3 regions of the Pseudoalteromonas sp. NCCP-2140 genome follow, and region 2 is predicted to be linked to each of the others. Evidence: predicted binding sites of a transcription regulator. Region 2 holds the regulator's gene; each other region holds the start of a gene.
The links. Region 2 encodes LexA, which represses DNA repair genes until DNA is damaged. Its sites were predicted from a motif close to TACTGTATNNNNATACAGTA; they were not measured.

Region 1 (3,288 bases), on a different contig from region 2:
GTCATCTTTGCAGTTGATAAAAATAACCGAGTAAGCCCATGTTTAAATCTCTATTCATTAGTGCACTGTTTGTACTATCAAGCCACGTTATCGCTGCAACTGCAACCAATATTGCCGAGTCAGCAGAGCAAGTAAGTCCGTTGTTACCCGGCTTAACGGTGCCAAATGTTGAATTGAAAGACCAATATGGTAAAACCGTCTCGCTAGCTCAGCGCTTTAAAGAGAAAACTACCGTGCTGATTGTTTATCGTGGTGGCTGGTGCCCATATTGTTCAAAACAATTGGCCAGCGTGCAAAAAATAGAGAAAGAATTAGCAAGCTTAGACGCGCAATTAATTGCCGTTTCGCCAGACAGCCCTGAAAAACTCGCTGAAACAAAAATTACAGCTCCTAGCTATCAATTGCTTTCTGACGACAGCCTCAATTTGGCGCAAACGTTAGGTTTAGCATTTTATTTAGATGACAAAACAGCAAAGATTTACCGCAATAAGCTTGGGGTTAACTTTGTCTCGTTAGAAGGTGAGCCAAAAGTAGCACTGCCAGTACCCGCAGTATTTGTGATAGATACAAATGGGTTAGTGCATTTTCAATACGCCAACCCAAATTACAAAGTACGCTTAACAGAAGATTTATTACTAGCCGCTGTTAAATCAGTGAGCGAGCAATAAGTTAGCTACCGATAAGCAGAACATGTGTCTGCTTATCGGCTTTGTGTAAATTCTTGCCAAGATTCAATTAAATCGACAAAATCTTCAAAGCCACAGCCACTGCATAAGCCTTCTTCTTCAAGCATTAAATCATCATCTTGGTAGGCAACTAAGTCTTCGTTGTCTTGATGTAATGCATGCGCTTCGAATAGCGCTTCGTCTTTACTTAAGATCAAATCAATTTCTTGACCTTGTAAGGTTAAAGGCTCATGACTGCTTTTAACAGCAGAGATCAACGCTTGCACCATCGCAATTTTTTCTTTTCCGACTTCTTCGTTTAGCCAACGGCCTATGATGGCGTGTTCAGAGGAAATTTTAATGCGTAAACCGCTAATAGGGTCGCGGATAAATTGATATTCCATGGAGGGTACTCTTAATACGTTATCTGCTAATTATACCGTTTGCAGCTAAACGTAGCGAGTTTTGTCATCTTAAAACAACTCGAGCGCCTAAGTGACGCTCGAATTTGTGCTATTTAAAATAGCTAGAGTCGCGATTTGAAGCGCGCAGCATCAATAATCGCCCATAGGTATACGATTGGCAGTAAAATAAAACCAACTGCCACATAAATTAGTGCACCACTAATAACCCATGCTAAAAAGAATGCAATAGCCGCCATTAAACGACCTTGTACCAATTGCCCTAAACCGGGAAAAAAGATATTACATATTGCTGCGATTACATTACCGCCAGAACCTTGCTCTGCCATACTAACCTCTGTAGTTTTTAATGATTATACTTTTTATAATCACACTTTATGCCAACTTATTATGACTTACAAATCAAAGTGTTAAAAAGTAGCGTTATTTTGATTTTAGTTCTTTTAGCTAAAAATCGGTCAAATTCACAATTTTTATACTGCAATTTTAATGACTTGCCAAAATAGCTGTTTATAAAAACAGTATTTTATTTAGCCTTGCATAAACACCTGTTATACTCCACCCATTATAGATTGAAAAGGCGTAACGATGGACGTTTCTGAATTACTCGATGGCTTAAATGACAAACAACGGGATGCAGTCGCAGCCCCATTGCAAAATATGCTGGTACTTGCAGGTGCAGGTTCTGGTAAAACTCGAGTACTTGTTCATCGCATCGCATGGCTCATGCAAGTTGAGCAAGCTTCTGCATACAGCATCTTTGCGGTAACCTTCACTAACAAAGCCGCGAAAGAAATGCGTACCCGTGTAGAAGAAACGTTAAAAGCACCGGTTGGTGGTATGTGGATTGGTACCTTCCACGGCTTATCTCATCGGATTTTACGCGCCCATCACCGTGAAGCGAACTTGCCTGAAAGCTTTCAAATCTTAGATTCTGACGATCAACAACGTATGATCAAACGCTTACTCAAAGCGATGAACATCGATGATAAAAAGTGGCCAGCTAAACAATTTGGTTGGTATATCAGCGCGAAAAAAGATGAAGGTCTGCGCCCTAAAGACATTCAAGCCTACGATATTAATGAGCAAATGATGCTGAAAGTCTATGCTGCATATCAAGAGGCTTGTGACCGTGCAGGTTTAGTCGACTTTGCAGAAATACTGCTGCGCTGCTACGAAGTACTTAAGAATCACCCTACTCTTTTACGTCACTATCAACAGCGTTTTGCCCACATGCTGGTAGACGAGTTCCAGGATACCAATACAATCCAGTACGCTTGGTTAAAATTACTCGCAGGTAACACCAACAGTATTATGATCGTAGGTGATGATGACCAAAGTATCTATGGCTGGCGTGGCGCAAAAATTGAGAATATCAAACGCTTCTTAACTGACTTCGAAGCCGAAACCATTCGCCTTGAACAAAACTACCGTTCAACGGCAACAATATTAAAAGCGTCAAATGCGCTGATCAAAAACAATGCTGAACGCATGGGCAAAAGCCTGTGGACTGACGGCAATGATGGTGAGCCTATTTCTGTTTACGCTGCGTTTAATGAATTAGACGAAGCGCGCTTTGTTAGCAGCAAATTACGTAGCTGGCTAAATGCAGGTAATGCATTACAAGACGCCGCCATTTTATACCGTAACAATGCGCAATCTCGTGTACTCGAGGAAGCAATGCTACAAGAAGGCTTAAAATACCGTATTTACGGCGGTATGCGCTTCTTCGAACGTCAAGAGATCAAAGATGCACTGTCGTATTTACGTTTAGTGGGTAACCGTCAAGATGATGCTGCTTTCGAGCGCGTTATTAACACTCCAGCCCGCGGCATTGGTGATAAAACGCTAAGCCATATCCGTGATTGCGCGCGCAATGAATCATTGCCACTTTGGTATGCCGCAAAAGCAATTGTAGAGCAGCAGCACTTATCTGGCCGTGCAGCGAGTGCCGTCACAAAATTCTTAGAACTTGTTGAGCATATCGAAGATAAAATCAGCGATCTCACTTTAGAAGAGCAAGCGAAATATGCCATTCAAACCTCAGGGTTAATGGCAATGTATCAAGCTGAAAAAGGTGAAAAAGGCCGTGCCCGCGTAGAAAACTTAGAAGAGCTTATTAGTGCTTGTGGTCAATACGAACTCCCTGAAGATGAAGAGTTCAGCTCACCACTACAGGGATTTTTGGCTTATACCTCACT
Region 2 (3,288 bases):
AGTAGTGGATTGTTAAAGTTCTCACGCTCATCATAATCCATAATGTGTAGCATCCAGAAAAAGTCGAAAATGCGCCACAGGGTGCTGCGCACAGTTATAACTTTACCGGTTTGGCTATCTAAATATAAGGTTGTTGTTAACCAATCATCGAAGCTAACTTGCCAAACATTGGCTTTGTGACCGACTTCTCTAGGTCCTTTTGTTAATAACTGCGCTTGCGTTATTTTTGCGTCAATAAGCAGGTGAGCTTGCGCATTTTCAATGATTTGCGCTTTACTCGGTGCAGGCATTTTAGCACCTGTTCTGCTATCAAAAGTAAACGTACCGCTAGAGGATGTAACTTCTATAATCGGGGTATTTAAAAAATGGCTATATTTAATACCCTCGATTTGCTCGAATTGCGCTGTTATTTTATCAATTGAAGCAGGGTAGTCCGACAATAAAAATGGGCTACTTAAACTGCGATTAGCCAGATGCTTACCATGCACTTTTTCAAGTGGTAATGAGCTCATTACCAGCCCACCTAAGAGCCAAAAAAAGATCTGCAAAGCAAGTAAGTAGCCAAGCCATTTATGCCCTTTACGAGCATACTTAAACAGGCGTTTATTCATTATTACCCCGTTATTATTGTTATGTGGGCGCTATTTTAGGTTGTTTAGCTAGATTGCCAATGCGGCATAATGTCGCATTAACTGTATTCTAGATTTGGTATATATACAAAACTGAGTTAAAGTTTCAGTCGATATAAATAGAGGGTAAAAACGAGAGTATGTCGGAAATTCAATTTTTAAATGTAGATCTGGAGCTTGAGTCAAAGCACGATATTAGTGCGCTTGTTGCTGATTTGAAGAAAAACGCCATGGTTTTACATTATGACCAAGATGAATACCGCCAACTAGCACGTATTGAAGCAACCGCAGATATCAGCTCTCCAGATAAAGCCATTAACCAGCTTTGCGAGCTTATTGAGTCTTGCTCGCGCAATGCATTAAAACAGTGGTTATCGTGCTCAAAGCGTACATTTGATATAGGCTTTGAATCAGGTAATTCGCCTAAATGCTTTAACCAACCCCTGCATGCCGATACCTTGTTACGTATCTCTGCAATTGGCGCAGGGATTGAAATTACTATTTATCCTGTCGAAAAATAGCCAGAATTTATCGCTCTACAACAGCTGCGGTCATTCTTGATACGCAGCAAAGCTCTCCTGCGGCATTGGTAATTTTAATATCCCAAACAGAAGTTCGCTTACCTAAATGCAGCGGTCTCGCAGTTGCTGTTAACGTTCCTTTGCGTGACGCTTTCATGTGGTTGGCATTAATTTCTTGGCCAACAGCATAAAACTTTTTGAAATCAACCACGAAATTGGCTGCATAGCTTGCCACTGTCTCTGCTAATACAACGTTTGCTCCGCCATGGACCATGCCCATAGGGTTATGATGCTCAGGAATAGCAGGCATGGTTGCCATTAAATAATCATCGCCAATTTCAGTTACCTCAATGCCCATAGTTTTCATTAAAGTGCCTTGACCGGTAATCCCTTGTTCTAGCTCTTTGCAAAGCTCTAACGTGATTGGTTGGTGCCAAATACTCATTGTGTTTCCTTAGCCTGCTAATTAAAGATAATACCTTATGGCATCTTTCGGTGTGGTTCAATGTTAGTTTTGTAGCAATATGATGGGGTTAATTTAAATTTGCGATTTTCAAATAACTGTATATACTCACAGTTAAATGTACTGTATGGAAAACCAGTTGTATGCGCCCATTAACTAAACGCCAATCGCAAATTTTAGAACTAATTAAAGTCTTTATTAAAGATACAGGCATGCCACCTACGCGTGCTGAAATAGCTCAAACATTGGGTTTTAAAAGTGCCAACGCTGCTGAAGAACACCTAAAAGCACTGGCAAAAAAAGGCATGATCAAAATGAAGCCTGGGGCGAGTCGCGGTATTCAGTTAATTGAAGAAGATGAGCCAGAGCAACTAGGCTTACCTTTAATTGGCCGTGTTGCAGCTGGTGAACCTATTTTGGCGCAAGAGCATGTTGAAAGTCACTGCCAAGTTGATCCTTCATTATTTAAACCTGCTGCCGATTTCTTACTGCGTGTAAATGGTATGAGTATGAAAGACATTGGTATTATGGATGGCGATTTGCTTGCAGTACACAGAACACAAGTTGCTGAAAACGGGCAAGTAGTTGTAGCTCGAGTCGATGAAGATGTAACAGTTAAGCGTCTAGAAAAGGCGGGTCGCAAAGTACTTTTACACGCTGAGAACGAAGAGTTTTCGCCTATTGAGGTTGACCTTGAGCATGAGTCGTTCAACATCGAGGGGTTAGCGGTAGGTGTTATTCGTAACGCTGACTGGATGTAAACGCTCCCAATTTGGTGCATTAAATTGACTCAATTTGGTGCGCCGCTGAAATTTTACTACTTAATTAGGATTTGTGAATCCTTACTCTTCATTTAAAGCCTTATATGGCGCAGTTTTCCTCTCTTTTTATATTTCGTTCTTACTCCTAAACATTAAATAACGCGCTGATTATAGTTGTTATTTATGCACCAAAATAAACATTTATTATCATTAAAACTTGCTTATTGGTTATTTTTTAACTAATTGGTTAATACACTGTATTAACACCTAATTAATAAAAAGACACAAAAATGTGCGAGGTGTTAGTCATGGGGTCGGTATCATAAGTGGGTCAAAATGATACGTAGTCGCTCTGAACAATAAGAAAAACGAATGGGCACCTTGTTGTATCGCCTTTTCGCTTTGCGTCTTGCAATAGCATCTAAAGGAGCCGTCACATGGGTAAACTGCGTTACGCCTTGTGGCTTATATTGTTTGCACTTCCTGAGCTTGCATTGGCAAATAGCCAATACAATATGCGTAAAGGGGTGACCGATATAAGTAATAATGTTTATGAGTTACACATGACGATATTTATTATCTGCTGTGTAATCGGCATCATCGTATTTGCGGTGATGTTTTGGGCTTTAATACACCACCGTAAATCCAAAGGGGCCAAGCCTGCCCAATTTCATGAAAGTACAAAAGTTGAAATACTTTGGACTGCCATTCCATTTGTCATCTTAATCGCCATGGCTGTGCCTGCCACAAAAACCTTAATTGCCATGGAAGATGCCTCTAAAGCCGATATCACCATTAAAGTGACTGGCTCACAATGGAAGTGGCATTACGAGTACATGGGTGAAGACATTGCTTATTACTCGATTCTATCTACTCCTAAAGATCAAATAGACAACCAAGCAGAGAAAACTGAG
Region 3 (3,288 bases), on a different contig from region 2:
GATGCTAAGTTTATGGACCTATATCGTGTTGATGCTAACAGCTATGAAGTAACGCCTGTTTATCAAAATACTATGGGGCTAGATGTTGGTGCGATCAGCCCTGACGGTCGCTTTATTGCTTTATCGAAAAACAATTCGAACAAAGACAGTGATGTGTTTATTCTCGATACGCGTAAAAAAACACTGAAACCAGAGCTCATTACCCGTCATGACGATGACGCTAAATATGGCCCCGAAACCTTCTCAAGAGACAGTAAATCATTGTATTACTCAACCGATGCCAAAGGTGAATTTGCAGAAGTGTGGCGCTATGACTTAACGACTGGCGAGCACAGCCCAGCCCTCAAAGATGAGTGGGATGTGAGCTTTATTTACTTCTCTAAATCTGGCCGTTATCAAGTAAGCGGTGTTAATGCTGACGCAAGCACTAAAGTGTCGATAATTGATACCACCACCGGTAAAGGTATTGCCATGCCATCGCTGCCAGCTGGTAATTTACGTGGTGTGAACTTTTCAGCTGATGAAAAGACCATGGCGTTTTATTTAAATTCAGATACCTCGCCAAGTAACCTATTTGTTTGGCAACTCGGTGAATCAAAAGCTAAACAATTAACCAACACATTAAGTGATGCAATTGATCAAAATGACTTGGTTGAAAGCACAATTGTGCGCTTTAAAAGTTTTGATGGTTTAGAGATCCCTGGGGTTTTATATAAGCCTAAGCAAGCTAATAGCAACAACAAAGTACCAGCTTTAGTTTGGGTGCACGGCGGTCCTGGCGGACAAAGTCGCACAGGATATAGTGCAATGCAACAGCATCTAGTCAATCATGGTTATGCCATTTTTGCAGTTAATAACCGTGGCAGCTCAGGCTATGGTAAAACCTTCTTTCATTTAGATGATAAAAAACACGGCACTGACGATTTACAAGATATTGTTTACGGTAAAAAACACCTGCAAAGCCTAGATTGGGTTGATGCTGATAAAATTGGCATCATGGGGGGCAGCTATGGTGGCTTTATGACCGCCGCAGCACTTGCCTTTGAACCTGAAGAGTTCAAAGTAGGCATTAATATATTTGGTGTAACAAACTGGGTTAGAACCTTAAACTCGATTCCACCATGGTGGGAAAGCTTTAAAAAGGCACTGTATGATGAAATGGGCGACCCAGCGACAGACGGTGAACGTCACCGTGCCATTTCGCCACTATTTCATGCTAAAAACATCACCAAGCCATTAATGGTGATCCAAGGTGCTAACGACCCACGCGTTTTACAAGTTGAAAGCGATGAACTTGTTGCCGCTGTAAAGGCAAATGGTGTGCCTGTTGAATATGTATTATTCGATGATGAAGGCCATGGTTTTACTAAAAAAGAAAACCGCATAAAAGCCTCAAATGCATACCTTGAGTTCTTAAATACCTACTTAGATAAGTAGCAAAATTGCAAAGATAAAGAGCCGGTATTATGCCGGCTTTTTTATGCAAAACACCTGTATAGAATCAAAATTTAACAGTTTACACAGTACTGTATAAAATACTGTATATCTTTACTGGTAAATTTTTCACCTTTTCCAACCTTCAAAATAAAACCATAAACCACTGTTTAATAACAATTAAATTATTTTGACTAAAATAAAACTGAATCATTGGTTAAAAAATAGCAAAAAAGTACTTGCGCAAAAACACTGTATAAACTACTGTATACACATACTGTATAAACAACCAGTGAGTGAAAGTTATGTTACAGCCAATTACCTTAAGAACAGTTAAAAGCTACCAACAAGATAACGATAAAGCGTCTGTTAATTTAATTCAGATTGAAGACGAAATTTCAGCAACTTTTGAGCTATTAAAAGTATTGCATCATTACAATAGCCAAAATGCATGGACACTATTAATTGCTCCTGATCATGTTCCTAGTAAAGCTTTACTAGATTCGTGTTCGATTGATACCAGCAAACTACTTGTGATCAGACAAAAACATTTAGTTAATCTTGAGTATGTTCTTAGTTCAGCATTACATAACGGTAATTTTGCTGCTGTGATCACATGGACAGATATTGTAAACAATCATCAACTTGATTCGATGAACTTAAACCTTGAGCATGCATCTGCTAAATTTTATTGTTTTACAAAAAGCGCTCAATTAAACAATTTAGTACCGCAGCCACAATAGGCTTGTTAAAATAACAATTTATAGTTTTAGGTAAGTTGTTATGACATCACTCACACACTCCCTTTGTCCTTGTGGCAGCGAATCGACTTACGAGCTTTGCTGCCAGCCTTTTCATACCGGTGCAAGCCAAGCTGATACCCCAGAGCAACTTATGCGTTCTCGTTTTAGTGCATACGCGCTAAAAGATGCAAAATATGTATTTAGTACTTATGCACAAAGCCAGCAAGCCGCGAACCCTGTTCGCGAAATTAAAGATTTTGCTAATAGCTGCCGTTTTACCAAGCTAAGTGTTTTAGATACTGAACATAACGAGCAAGAAGGTTTTGTAGAATTTAAAGCTAATTACTTTTATCAAAGCTTGTATTGTGAGTTACACGAGAAGTCGCGTTTTATTAAAGAAGATGGCCTATGGCGTTACCTAGATGGTGATATAACGCCAGTTGCAGATATTAAAATTGGCCGTAACGACGAGTGCCCTTGTGGTAGCGGCAAAAAATATAAAAAGTGTCACGCTCTTTAGTTATCATTAACCTGGTAAATCCAGTCTAAGGCTTGGGTAATCGTTGTTGGGAATGCCGTTGCATGGCGTGCCTGAGGAATAACAAATAAATTTGTCGTAACCAGCGCGCCGCTTTGTTTAGTAATTTTAGCTGCTAATTGCCTTGCGCCCGACACCATTTTTTCGCCTTCGCTTTCTTCAAGTTCTCCCACTGCGATGTAAACTTTTGTTGTGTTGGCAGCTGGTTTTACAGCCATAGCTAATATTGAGTTTTCTTTAAACCACACTGAAGGACTGCCGATAATATAATTTGAAAAAAGCGAAGGCTCAGTGAATAAGGTATAAGCCGCAAATAAACCGCCAAGTGAGTTACCGACTAACGTACTTTTTTGGGTTGTTCTGAAGTCGGCCTCAATATAAGGCAATACAGTATGTTTTAGGTAGTTTAGATACTGACTTGCTCCGCCAGTTTTACGCTGCCAATTTTTATCTTCAAATGGCGTATAGTCATAAATACGGCTATTAAGTCCAGATACACCTTTTTGATATCCTACTGCAACGATAATTACCTCTTCTATAGTCCCCGAATTCATCATAAAGCGACTAGCACCA

Region 1: a site for LexA is predicted at 1,592-1,611, ahead of uvrD (DNA helicase II). Genes of this name have one in related genera too.
Region 3: a site for LexA is predicted at 1,697-1,716, ahead of NFU46_RS03535 (SulA-like leucine-rich domain-containing protein). Genes of this name have one in related genera too.

What each region holds. Positions count from the first base shown of each region.
Region 1 is NZ_BRCZ01000022.1:13,664-16,951, forward strand. It holds gene NFU46_RS20325 (peroxiredoxin-like family protein) at 39-668, shown strand; gene NFU46_RS20330 (YacL family protein) at 701-1,069, opposite strand; gene NFU46_RS20335 (hypothetical protein) at 1,192-1,416, opposite strand; gene uvrD (DNA helicase II) at 1,676-3,288, shown strand, end outside.
Region 2 is NZ_BRCZ01000011.1:28,002-31,289, forward strand. It holds gene NFU46_RS17170 (hypothetical protein) at 1-611, opposite strand, end outside; gene NFU46_RS17175 (hypothetical protein) at 770-1,150, shown strand; gene NFU46_RS17180 (PaaI family thioesterase) at 1,158-1,595, opposite strand; gene lexA (transcriptional repressor LexA) at 1,757-2,374, shown strand; gene coxB (cytochrome c oxidase subunit II) at 2,812-3,288, shown strand, end outside.
Region 3 is NZ_BRCZ01000001.1:755,770-759,057, forward strand. It holds gene NFU46_RS03530 (S9 family peptidase) at 1-1,437, shown strand, start outside; gene NFU46_RS03535 (SulA-like leucine-rich domain-containing protein) at 1,740-2,177, shown strand; gene NFU46_RS03540 (YchJ family protein) at 2,218-2,697, shown strand; gene NFU46_RS03545 (alpha/beta hydrolase) at 2,694-3,288, opposite strand, start outside.